Regions from separate parts of the Paenibacillus sp. PK4536 genome, predicted to be linked through region 2. Evidence: a T-box and tRNA genes for the amino acid it is inferred to sense, from the RefSeq annotation. Region 2 holds a T-box; the other holds one or more tRNA genes.
What was found. The T-box of region 2 lies ahead of pheS (phenylalanine--tRNA ligase subunit alpha). A T-box ahead of a tRNA ligase gene usually reads a tRNA of that ligase, here a tRNA-Phe.
Positions count from the first base shown of each region.

Region 1: it has a tRNA-Phe gene. The T-box ahead of pheS (phenylalanine--tRNA ligase subunit alpha) is inferred to sense a tRNA for this amino acid. The anticodon was not compared.

Region 1 covers NZ_CP126313.1:1,353,642-1,360,384, reverse strand. Annotated here, with positions in the region: gene lgt (prolipoprotein diacylglyceryl transferase) at 1-322, opposite strand, end outside; gene hprK (HPr(Ser) kinase/phosphatase) at 335-1,273, opposite strand; gene PO903_RS06270 (ABC transporter ATP-binding protein) at 1,634-2,764, opposite strand; gene PO903_RS06265 (PucR family transcriptional regulator) at 3,049-4,218, opposite strand; tRNA gene PO903_RS06260 (tRNA-Lys) at 4,373-4,445, opposite strand; tRNA gene PO903_RS06255 (tRNA-Tyr) at 4,471-4,555, opposite strand; tRNA gene PO903_RS06250 (tRNA-Phe) at 4,573-4,648, opposite strand; tRNA gene PO903_RS06245 (tRNA-Asp) at 4,687-4,762, opposite strand; tRNA gene PO903_RS06240 (tRNA-Thr) at 4,791-4,866, opposite strand; tRNA gene PO903_RS06235 (tRNA-Val) at 4,873-4,948, opposite strand; tRNA gene PO903_RS06230 (tRNA-Met) at 4,960-5,036, opposite strand; tRNA gene PO903_RS06225 (tRNA-Ser) at 5,099-5,190, opposite strand; rRNA gene PO903_RS06220 (23S ribosomal RNA) at 5,268-6,743, opposite strand, start outside.
Region 2 covers NZ_CP126313.1:2,677,825-2,684,567, reverse strand. Annotated here, with positions in the region: gene pheT (phenylalanine--tRNA ligase subunit beta) at 1-1,425, opposite strand, end outside; gene pheS (phenylalanine--tRNA ligase subunit alpha) at 1,445-2,458, opposite strand; T-box leader at 2,553-2,855, opposite strand; gene abc-f (ribosomal protection-like ABC-F family protein) at 2,940-4,943, opposite strand; tRNA gene PO903_RS12040 (tRNA-Gly) at 5,450-5,520, opposite strand; tRNA gene PO903_RS12035 (tRNA-Pro) at 5,530-5,606, opposite strand; gene PO903_RS12030 (YbjQ family protein) at 5,768-6,091, shown strand; gene PO903_RS12025 (hypothetical protein) at 6,088-6,348, shown strand; gene PO903_RS12020 (aldolase catalytic domain-containing protein) at 6,458-6,743, opposite strand, start outside.

The DNA.
Region 1 (6,743 bases), 1.3 Mb from region 2:
AAATGATCGCACAAATAATCGAACCTATTAATGCACCATATATAGCGATACCGCCATTCCAAATTTTAAAAACATCCCAAAAGTTATCTCTATAATCCGGCCAGCGAAATGCTACATAATAGATACGTGCTGCAATAATAGCGGAAGGAACACCGAATAGTACCAGATCCATAAAAAATTCTTGTGGAATCCCGAATCGACGTCCTTCACGAATTAATAGCAATAACCCGACTAATGCGCCGGTACCTAGAATTAATCCGTACCAGTGCACCTGAAGCGCTCCGATTGAGAAAGCAATCGGGTTAATTAATGATGTCCCCATGTAACACTCTCCTTAGTCCAGTTCATCCAGATCTTCAGCAATCGTTTCCGTTAATTTATGAGTAAATTGCAATGCTGCATTATAACCCATACGTTTTAAGCGGAAGTTCATCGCTGCCACTTCAATAATAACAGCTAGATTTCGTCCTGGGCGTACTGGAATCGTTACTAAAGGTACATCTGTATCAATAATACGTGTCGTTTCTTCATCCAATCCGATACGATCATACTGTTTTTCTTGTTGCCATGCTTCTAAGCGCACGACCAGAGTAATTCGTTTGTTGTTACGAATCGCACCTGCACCGAACAAAGTCATCACGTTGATAATACCGACTCCACGAATTTCAAGTAGGTGGCGAATCAATTCAGGAGCTGTACCATGAAGCTGATTATCCGAAGTTTGACGGATTTCTACCGCATCATCGGCAATCAGACGATGTCCACGTTTGACGAGTTCTAGAGCTGTTTCACTTTTACCAATACCACTACTACCTGTAATCAGCATTCCTACACCATAAAGGTCTACCAATACACCATGAATCGTAGCCGTTGGTGCTAATTTTTTCTCCAAAAAACCTGTAATACGGCTGGATAAAATCGTTGTCGCCAGATTGCTACGTAAGACAGGAACATTATGCTCTTCACTGCTCGCAATCAACTCTTCAGGTACTTCAAGTCCACGTGTAATTACAAGACAAGGTGTCTCATCATTACAAAGGCGTTTCATACGATCTGCTTTTTCTTCATGAGTTAACATTTTGAAAAACGCAAGCTCGGTTCTACCTAGAATTTGTACACGTTCTGTCGGATAATATTCAAAATACCCTGCCATTTCTAATCCTGGTCGGTTCAAGTCATCTACCATAATATTTCGTTTTAAGCCAAGTCCTCCAGATACAACTTCAAGCTGGAACATTTGTACCAATTCTGAAACTTTCACATGTTTGGCCATTCTGTTCTTCCTTTCTCTAAGTAGGTTGCTTATCCTGTATGGTGTATTCTATGTGATTCATAATCCAAAGCCAAACGATCATCGCCAAAAAGATAGATTTTTCACAAACCATCCTTTTCCGCACTGTACATAATATGTCCAATGTACTCATCGTAATAGAAAATGCTAGTTAAATCAATTATATTGGCAGATTCACTTACAAATCTATAGATTGTTTACACGTCTAACTCTACTACATGTTCATTATCCGATATGCGCATTTTATCATAAAAAAAGACTTACCCTTCTGATCGAAACCAGAATAGTAAGTCTTTTATCGAATGTTCAATCAGAACTTCTTACGTTATATGATGTAACGGATTAAGAAGGATCTGTGTAGAACAAGTTATCTTGAGATTCTGTATCAAAAATATGAACTTTGTTCATATCAATAGCCATAGTTGCTGTAGCGTTATCACGAGTAGTGGAACGACCATCAACACGAGCAACAACAGTATCTGTACCTACACCGCTCAAGTATAGCAACATTTCATGACCCAAGTTCTCAGATACGTCTACTTTAGCTGTAAAAGCAGTCGCTGGAGAAGCTTCTAAGAATACAGGCTCTTCATGAATATCTTCTGGACGAACACCCAGAATCACTTCTTTACCTGTGAATCCTTGGTCTTTCAAGATTTGTGCTTTACCACCAGGGATAGCAAGCTCAACACCAGCAGCGCTGAATGTTAGACCGCCTGATTTTTCGGACAATGTACCACGGATAAAGTTCATTGTAGGAGAACCAATAAAGCCCGCTACGAACATATTACGTGGGTGATTGTACAATTCTTCTGGAGAAGCTGCTTGTTGAATAATACCATCTTTCATAACAACGATACGATCACCCATTGTCATTGCTTCGATCTGATCATGCGTTACATAGATAACAGTCGTTTGAAGACGTTTAGCTAGTTTAGTAATCTCAGCACGCATCTGACCACGAAGTTTAGCATCCAAGTTAGAAAGAGGCTCATCCATCAAGAAGACTTGAGGATCACGGACAATCGCACGTCCCAAAGCAACACGCTGACGTTGACCACCAGAAAGTGCTTTTGGTTTACGATCTAGCAAATGCTCGATATCGAGAATTTTAGCTGCTTCACGTACACGTTTTTCGATTTCGTCTTTTTTCACTTTACGCAATTTCAAACCAAACGCCATATTAGAATATACATCCATATGTGGGTACAAAGCGTAAGATTGGAATACCATCGCGATATCGCGGTCTTTTGGAGCTACGTCGTTAACAACGCGATCGCCAATGTACAATTTACCTTCTGAAATTTCTTCCAGACCAGCAATCATACGAAGAGTTGTAGATTTACCACAACCTGAAGGTCCAACCAGTACTAGGAACTCTTTATCCTTGATATCCAAATTAACGTCGATAACTGTTGCTTTGTCAGAACCCGGATATTTCTTGAAAATGTGTTCTAAGCGTACGCCTGCCATAATAATAGCCTCCCTGGAATATGAATGTCATTTTGTAATTAAAAGTGTAATAACGTTACATCATAGAGCATATGTCCTTGATCAATCCGTAGTCTGATTTGTAATATCGAGTAGAGTTTACAACATCTTTTCGATAAGTTATAACTTCATTTCAATAGTAAAATCAGCTATGAATTACGGCTGCGAAGGTGATAACGATCGCCTATGTAACCGATTTCTTTTTCTATTATTATCTTACCCTAATCACGCCAAGACATCTATCGACAAACTATACAAAAAAATCATCAGCTTTTTGTCACTTTATACAATAGCAGTGTTAACTTCATCAAAACAGCGTCTTCAAACCGCCGTACATCCAATTCCGTCTCCTGCTTAATTTTGTCCAAACGGTACAATAATGTATTACGATGAATATACAATTGCTTTGCCGTCTCACTAACATTACAGTCCATTTTGAAAAAAGTCTCCAACGTAGCCACTGTCTCTTCATCAGCCAGCATATCTGAATATTGATCTGCTCTAGCTACAAACTCTGCACGGTCTTCATCAGGAATCCGGTACAATAGACGCTCCAAAGACAGTTCCCAGGGAAGATGAATATGATCTTTAACATGAAAAAGTCTACCTAGAGTGACTGTTTCTTTCAATAGAGAGACTTCAGCCAGTAATCGTTCACTAGGAACAATCGGCTTGGATACACCAATATGAAATATACCTACCCATTCACTAGCAATCAATTCATACAATCCTAATGAAAAATCCATCAGTACATCTTCTTCCGTATCTTCTACTTCTATATCAGAGTCACGACCATGACTTTGTTTTAAATCAGAACTATCTTCAATCAGTTCACGATTTGTGAGGATAAACCATTCATTTGGGGATAATGGCAATAATAATACTTCTCCACCAAAATAACTATATAATAGCTTCTCTAATTCTTTGGTTGTAAGCACACCCGTCTGAAGACTATCCGCAATTAATAAAAAAGGAATCATCGAACTGGTTAATCTTTCTTTCAGAAGATACCCATCCGGAATAATCGCTTTTGACTGCCCCATATCTAGCTGCTCTGTCATCCAAGCACTTAGCTGTTGTATCCCTTGTTCACGAATAGACAATGAAGAAGGCTGACTTGCTGTAGCCATAGATGCTGTAAATGCAGGCAACAATAACTCTAACAATGATCTAAGCTTACGGATAACATATTGATGATCACTATCTAGTGACTCTTCTGAATCTTTGGAAGTACTAGAAGCATTTAAAGAAATAGCTTTCGGTTGAATCTGCCATAACGTAACTATAGCAAGATCTTGCTTCACAGCGATCCATCCACTTTCTTCTCGACCCGCTCGATACGTATCTGATTCCCAATCTTTCACAGCCACAGACTGTTCTTCAATACGGTAATCTATGATTGATTCAATATGTTCTTTTAATGTACTCCAGTTCATATCATAAATTCCTTCCATAGCTAGAATCATACATTGATGGCTACTTATTATATAGATAAAAAATCAACATAATAAGACTACTCCATCAAATTATACAAAAAAGCAGACAAAACAAAAAGCACCCTGCTGATTAGCAAGATGCTTTTTAATATGATGAGTCATGAAGGGCTCGAACCTTCGACACCCTGATTAAAAGTCAGGTGCTCTACCGACTGAGCTAATGACTCATATTAAGTTTAAAGTAAATAAAACTGGTGGAGGCTGATGGATTCGAACCACCGAACTCGGAGAGAACAGATTTACAGTCTGCTGCGTTTGGCCACTTCGCTAAGCCTCCATAATGAATACAAAAAATGGTGGCTCGGGACGGAATCGAACCGCCGACACGAGGATTTTCAGTCCTCTGCTCTACCGACTGAGCTACCGAGCCATAACATATTCATTATATATTTTATTTAATTAAAAAAATGGCGGAACCGACGGGATTTGAACCCGCGATCTCCTGCGTGACAGGCAGGCATGTTAACCCCTACACCACGGTTCCAGGGTTATATAACTTTTTGAAATAAAAATGGTGCCGGCGAGAGGATTTGAACCCCCGACCTACTGATTACAAGTCAGTTGCTCTACCAACTGAGCTACACCGGCATATGGTGGTGGAGATTGACGGGATCGAACCGCCGACCCTCTGCTTGTAAGGCAGATGCTCTCCCAGCTGAGCTAAATCTCCAGGGATATGTATGGTAGCGGCGAAGGGAATCGAACCCCCGACCTCACGGGTATGAACCGTACGCTCTAGCCAGCTGAGCTACACCGCCACATTTAAAAACTAGTCTTTCATGATATGCTGTCCACTATTCTTATTTAACATAAGATCTAGTGGCGGAGAGAGAGGGATTCGAACCCTCGCACCGCTAACGCAGTCTAACCCCTTAGCAGAGGGTCCCCTTATAGCCACTTGGGTATCTCTCCATGTTAAATCATATACAGACAGGTTAGTTGCTCCCTGAAAACTGAATCCGAAAACTGAAACATCGCGTTTGTAGATTTTGGATAAGCCCTCGACCGATTAGTATTGGTCAGCTCCATGCCTTGCGGCACTTCCACCCCCAACCTATCAACCTCGTCGTCTACAAGGGGTCTTACATACTGGGAAATCTCATCTTGAGGGGGGCTTCACGCTTAGATGCTTTCAGCGCTTATCCCTTCCGCACGTAGCTACCCAGCGATGCTCCTGGCGGAACAACTGGTACACCAGCGGTGCGTCCATCCCGGTCCTCTCGTACTAAGGACAGCTCCTCTCAAATTTCCTACGCCCACGACAGATAGGGACCGAACTGTCTCACGACGTTCTGAACCCAGCTCGCGTACCGCTTTAATGGGCGAACAGCCCAACCCTTGGGACCTACTTCAGCCCCAGGATGCGATGAGCCGACATCGAGGTGCCAAACCTCCCCGTCGATGTGGACTCTTGGGGGAGATAAGCCTGTTATCCCCAGGGTAGCTTTTATCCGTTGAGCGATGGCCCTTCCATGCGGTACCACCGGATCACTAAGCCCGACTTTCGTCCCTGCTCGACGTGTCTGTCTCGCAGTCAAGCTCCCTTATGCCTTTACACTCTTCGAATGATTTCCAACCATTCTGAGGGAACCTTAGGGCGCCTCCGTTACACTTTAGGAGGCGACCGCCCCAGTCAAACTGCCCACCTGACACGGTCCCTGTACCGGATCACGGTACGAGGTTAGAACTCAAATGCGATCAGGGTGGTATCCCAACGGCGCCTCAACCGAAGCTTGCGCTCCGGTTTCTACGGCTCCCACCTATCCTGTACAAATCGCACCCCAGTTCAATATCAAGTTGCAGTAAAGCTCCATGGGGTCTTTCCGTCTTGTCGCGGGTAACCTGCATCTTCACAGGTATTAAAATTTCACCGGATCTCTCGTTGAGACAGCGCCCAAATCGTTACGCCATTCGTGCGGGTCAGAATTTACCTGACAAGGAATTTCGCTACCTTAGGACCGTTATAGTTACGGCCGCCGTTTACTGGGGCTTCGGTTCATAGCTTCGCTTGCGCTAACCACTCCCCTTAACCTTCCAGCACCGGGCAGGCGTCAGCCCGTATACTTCGCCTTGCGGCTTCGCACAGACCTGTGTTTTTGCTAAACAGTCGCTTGGGCCTTTTCACTGCGGCCCCCTCGTGCTATTCACACTACCGGGGCACCCCTTCTCCCGAAGTTACGGGGTCATTTTGCCGAGTTCCTTAACGAGAGTTCTTCCGCGCGCCTTAGAATTCTCTTCTCACCCACCTGTGTCGGTTTACGGTACGGGCACCTGCTTCCTGGCTAGAGACTTTTCTTGGCAGTGTGAAATCATGACCTTCGCTACTACAATTTTCGCTCCTCATCACAGCCTGGCCTTAGGGTATGCGGATTTGCCTACATATCAGCCTCACTGCTTGAACGGACATCCATCAGTCCGCGTCACTATCCTCCTGCGTCATCCCATTGCTCATAACGGCTTTCGGT
Region 2 (6,743 bases):
AGCTACTTCTTCGATCAAATCTACATCGCGTACAATATCACCACGACGTGTAGGAACACGTACTTCTAATAAGTCTTGTGCTACATCGCCATAAGGGAATTGAAGACGGGAGAAGATCGTTTTAATTTCAAGTAAAGACAATTCTGTACCTAAATAACGATTTAATTTGCTCAAAGACAACTGAAGTGTTTTCTCTTCTGCTACTTGTACCACTTCTTCTACAATACCTTCGTGAATCAATCCATGACCATAACGAACGATCAATTCAGCTGCACGATTAAGCGCTGGTACTACCGCAGATGGATCGACTTCTTTTTCAAAACGTTGACTCGCTTCTGAACGAAGCCCAAGACGACGTGATGTTTTGCGGATTGTTCCACCATCGAACTTAGCAGATTCTAGCAAAATATTAACAGTAGAGGCTGTCACTTCTGTATCAGCACCACCCATAACGCCAGCAAGGCCTACAGGCTGTCCGCCACTTGTAATCAGTAACATACGATCATCTAATTTACGTTCTTGATCATCTAATGTGTTAAGAACTTCACCTTCACGTGCCATCCGTACTTCAATTGCACCTTGATTTAATTTGTCTGCATCATAAGCATGTAGAGGTTGTCCGTATTCTAACATCACGAAGTTGGTAATATCGACAATATTACTAATCGGACGAATCCCTGCTGCAATCAGACGGTTTTGTAACCATAGTGGAGAAGCTCCAACTGTGATCCCGCTGATATAACGAGCTGAGAAGTGACTACATTGCTCTGTCGCTTCAATGTTTACCGAAATATGATCTGCCGCTGCATCACCAGCTTCTACAAAATTCAATTCTGGCAATTGTACATCACGACCTAGAATAGCGCCTACTTCATAAGCTGCACCTAGCATACTCAAGCAGTCAGAACGATTCGGTGTTAGATCGAAATCAAGTACAGCATCGTCCAAGCCAAGTAATTCTACAATCGGTGTACCGATTTCTGTATGTTCAGGTAGAACCAAAATACCTTCTTGTTGATCTTTAGGAAGCAATTTATCGTTAATACCTAGTTCTTTGGCAGAACAGATCATCCCTTGAGATAATACGCCACGCAACTTGGCTTTTTTGATATCCATACCGCCCGGTAATTTAGCACCTACAAGAGCGACTGGAACTTTTTGTCCAGCATCGATATTTTTAGCACCACATACGATCTGTAAGTCTTCACCTTGTCCGGCATCAATTACACAGACGTTTAATTTGTCTGCATCTGGATGCTTTTCTTTACTTTTCACATAACCAACAACAACGTTTGTAATCCCTTGATTACGGTATTCAACGCTATCGATTTCGATTCCAGAACGTGTAATGCGCTCTGCTAGTTCTTCTGGAGTGACTTGATCCAAAGAAACATATTGAGACAGCCATTGTGTAGATACTTTCACTGCTATTCACTCCTTTATATTAGATACGTGAGAATTGTTTAAGGAAACGCATATCGTTACTGTAGAAATGACGAATATCGTCAATACCGTATTTTAGAATAGCTATCCGTTCTACGCCGATACCAAATGCAAATCCACTATATACTTCAGGGTCAAAACCGCCCATTTCTAACACTTTAGGATGAACCATACCGCAACCTAACACTTCGATCCAGATGCGTTCACCATTCTTTTTCACAAAGGTAACGTCAACTTCTACGCTAGGCTCTGTGAAAGGGAAAAAGCTAGGACGCAAACGAATTTCAGTAGACTCTCCGAACATTTCACGAGCAAATTGAAGTAATGTTCCTTTAAGATCACTCATACGAATCCCTTTATCAATCACCAATCCTTCGATTTGGAAAAATTGGAAAGAGTGAGTCGCATCGTCATCATCACGACGATATACAGCACCCGGGCAAATCACTTTCAAAGGTGCTTTTCCTTTAGCCGCTTCCATCGCACGAATCTGCACAGGAGAAGTATGGGTACGCATCAACAATTCATCGGTCAGATAGAAAGAATCTTGCATATCACGAGCAGGGTGATTTTTCGGCAAATTCAATGCTTCAAAGTTATAATAATCACTTTCTGCTTGAGGACCTTCAGCTACGCTGTATCCCATGCCTAGGAAAATATCTTCCATTTGTTCGATTACTTTGTTGATCGGATGGATACCGCCTTGTGGCAATCCACGACCAGGCAATGTTACATCGATTTTTTCAGCAGCAAGACGTTCGTTCGTCTCTGCACGTACAAATTCTTCTTGTTTGCGATTGATCACTTCTTCGATCGCTTCACGCACTTCATTAGCCACTTGACCCACAACAGGACGTTCTTCAGCACTAAGCTTACCCATACCACGTAAAACTTCGGTTAAAGCTCCTTTTTTACCAGAGTATTTAACACGTAGATCTGCTAGTTCTTTCGGTGTGGCTACTTTTTCTAATACTTCCAGTGCTTCGGATTTCAAAGCAAGCAAATGTTCTTGCATTTGGACGATTTCGCTCATCGTTGTTAAGCCCCTTTCTTCCTATCACGCAGTGTGTAAACCTTATTAAAACAACAAAAAAAGGCCTTCTCTCCCCTTAAGGGACGAAAAGACCGTGGTACCACCCTTGTTAGAAATTTATAATCTGTATCTCAATATAGAGTCTCCTCTAAATCAATCACATGTAGATTATAAGCTTCTCGCTCGAAACGACGATAACGGATCGTTACACCGGCTATTCCTAATCTATAGATCAGCTTAATCATACAGCTCACTTATATTTCAGAACGCTGCTCCAGAGTGAACTTCAACAGTCTGCTTCTGTAAAAATGCTCTCAATCTAATGGCATTTTCTCCCTGTACGACAGTACTGTTTACTCTTCTCTTTCGTTGCAGATGTCATAGTGAAAATAGATACTCACTATTTTACAAATAACCAGCCTTCCCGTCAACGATTGTTATGCAAAAAGAACTTTCTATTTATTTAAGACTGAGACGAATAGGACGCTAACTCTTTGCGCAACGATTGAATTTCTTGCCAGACTGGATCATTGTTGTTCTGTTCCAAGTTGAGATTCTCAATCGATTGTGTAGCATTAGGCAAATGATCGCTTGATCGAGATATAGAAGGATTCGTCTTTTTCTGATCGGCAAGTCCAGATAATAACTGAGACAGACGCAACTCAAGCATCATACGCTGTTGATTCGCTTCTACCCCACCTGCTTGCACTTCTTGTTGCTGATGTGCCTGAGCAGCTTCATACTCCTCTACAGTGCCTTCAAACCATTGATATGGACGATCACGTTCCAGCTTCAACAGACGAGTCGCTAATCGCCGAACTAACATCCGGTCATGAGAAACCATAATAATCGTTCCTGTATACTGTTCTAACGCAGACTCGATCACTTCTTGGGCAGCGATATCGAGATAGTTGGTCGGCTCGTCTAGAATTAATACATTAGCACCACCAAAATATAAACGGATTAATGCCACTCTGCACTGTTCTCCCATACTTAAATGACCAATCTGCTTGTACACATCTTCTCCACGGAATAAAAAGCAACCTAGAATCGTCTGTGCTTCTGTTCGTGTCATCGCTGGTAATACCAATAGACTATCTAGCAGAGTCATTTCTAAAGGCAACCCTTCCAGTTCCTGTGAAAAATACCCTATATTTAATGCTGGATGATGCCATAGCTCACCGCTAGAAGGTTGTAATTGTCCGAGGAGTAACTTGATCAATGTTGTTTTGCCCGAGCCGTTCGGCCCTGTAATCGCTATCCGATCGCCACGTTGTACATTCATATCCAGATGTTGAATTAAAGCGTGTTTGCTATAATCACTATGCTGATCTTCTTGATCTGAATGGTTTGAATAACCAAAGCTTACATCGTCCAACCGAATCAACGTATGCCCTTTAAACTCACTAGCTTCTAGTTCAAAATTCATTTTGTCCGTAGCACGCGGTTTTTGCACACTTTCGGTATCTAACCGTTCCAGTGCTTTTTCTTTGGCGTGATAACGTGAAATATTTTTATTCGCTTTGTCTCTGTAGTAGCTTTTAGTTATTTTCACTTCATTTTGCTTCCCTGCTGCATGATGAGCCTGTTCAAACCACTGTTGATAATTGCGAATCGATTCTTGTAATGCTTTACGCTGTTGTTCTTGCTTTTTGTACAATGATTCTTGTGCTCGTAACTCACGCTGTTTGTGTTCACGGTAATCACGGTATCCACCTTTATATTTGGTCATTCCTGTAGAAGTTAATTCACAGACAGACGTTGCCATCCGATCTACAAATTCTCGATCATGGGATACAAATAACAGTGTACCTGTATACTGATGTAATCTCTTTTCTAACCATTCCATCGTTTCGGTATCCAGATGATTGGTCGGTTCATCCAAGATCAATAACTGGGTATCCCGTGTTAACACAGAGGCTAGACGTACTCTGGTCTTCTGACCGCCGCTTAACTGAGTATAAGGTACATTCCATAGCTCTGAAGCAATGCCGATCACTGTCAATTGCTTTTCGACTTCAATCTCCCATAAGAATCCGTTGTTTTTTTCATACGTTTCTAACGTACTCCCATATTGTTCTAGCACTTCATTGTAAAGTTCACCTTGTTGTTCAACCGAAATATTTTGAAGTTGCTGTTCTAATTCATCTAGTTGCTGACGCAAATCCCATAACTCAGGCTTCCCTTGACGAGCTATTTCTAAAGTAGTCCATCCTTGCCCAATATGCTTTGCATCATCTTGCTGTCTCATCCAATCCCACTGTGTTAACGGTAAAAATCGTTCGATTTTGCCTTCTGTGCCTTCAGTATGATTCATCAGCAGTTGGATCAGTGTACTTTTGCCACTTCCATTTTCACCGATAAGAGCTAAACGCTCGCCTGCTTCTATTTGTACATTCACTTGTTCAAAAATCCGTTTTCCATTCCAGTCTTTCGCTAAATTGCTTACTTTTACGATGGTTGTCATTGAACATCATCCTCTCTGAAATCATAAAAAAACCGCCAGAGCAGATGCCCTCGCGGTTGATAATGCTAACGTCAGATCGTTCATCATCCATATGTAAAATAAGCAAAAGGATATAAGTGTATAGTGCTTCTACTTTACGATTATTCATGCCTCTTGCTAGCCTAAGACATCGTTAATCGTCAAAGTAAAACCATCTTCATCCTGAACTGTTTATCATAACAGTTTCCTATTGCTATCCATGGACATACGTATCCCGTTTGCATCAGCCGCTTGAGCTGTCTGCCTGCTTCTATCCTGTGCAGTTCGTAGGGAAATTCGTATGTTTACTTCATTGGACAATAGGACCCTCTCATTTCTTCAGAATGGTCAGCTTAAAAAATATAAGGTGTATCATTACCGCTGACAACGACAGTATAACAAAATTTTGGAGAAAAACCAAATTTCAGTGAAATAAACAACAAAAAAAGCCTTTGCTTATGCAAAGACTTCCTCTTGGTATTTCGGTAAGCGGGTGATGGGAATCGAACCCACGCTATCAGCTTGGAAGGCTGAAGTTCTACCATTGAACTACACCCGCATGAATGGATGGTCGGGATGACACGATTTGAACATGCGACCCCCTGGTCCCAAACCAGGTGCTCTACCAAGCTGAGCTACATCCCGAGGTCACGTTTGGAAAGTCATTAGGCTTTCTTAACGACAAGATATAATATATCATATTCAATTTTATCTTGCAACTTCTTTTATTTATGTATCGTTTCAGATCGCGTTACGTATATAAAAAGTATAGTATACGCTTTATCAATCAGATGGGAGTGATCGAAATGATTATTGTAACGACTGAAAATATTCCCGGTTACCGAGTAACTAACGTTCTGGGCTCGACTTTTGGTGTCGTTGTGCGTGCACGTGGAATAGGTGGCGATATTATGGCTTCTTTTAAAGGATTAGTCGGTGGTGAAATCAAGCAATATACTCAAATGATCGAAGATGGTCGCCGTCAGGCATTAGATCGAATGGTTGAAAGCGCTCATACCATGGGTGGTAATGCAGTGGTGATGATGCGATTCGATAGTGGCGATATCGGTAGTAGTATGAGTGAAATTGTTGCTTATGGTACGGTTGTGACCATTGAGCCGATCACATGAGTTTTTTTAATGTAGGAGCTATCTATTTTACTTTACAAATTGGTGGTTTCCTGGCTCTTCTTTTAATAAGCTGGTACTTTTTTGATAAACGATATAAAGGAAAACAGCGCTCTTCCCAACAACAAGATGATCTTCTCAAGCATTCACATCCTACTTCTGAAGTCTTTGTCGATCCTGCCGATGGTAAAACATATCGAGTCTATTATCATGAACAGACAGGTACACGTTCATATGTTGAAGAATATTCTCAATCTTAAAATATCCTAAATGGATCTTTACTTAGAAAAATATATACAAAAAGAGCAATCTTCCATACTAACTGGAGATTGCTCTTTTGCTATATTGAGTATGCCTTTTTAGCTAGTTTTACTTATTGCCTTTAGAAGAATCAAAGCTTACTTCTGGAGTCGTCAACTTATCGTAGAAATCAACAGAATTGTCTTTGTCATCTGAAGCACGAAGTGCCATTGCAGAACGTGGATGCTCATCCAATGATCCTGTGATCATATAAGGAATGATATAGCCCCACTCTTCTTTTTCACGCAAAGCAATCATATGCTTGTCGATCATTTCTAAGACTGGACGCAATGTATACTTGGTATTTTTTAAATGAGTCACTAGCAATTCAGTCGGACAGTTACCTGCTGCACGT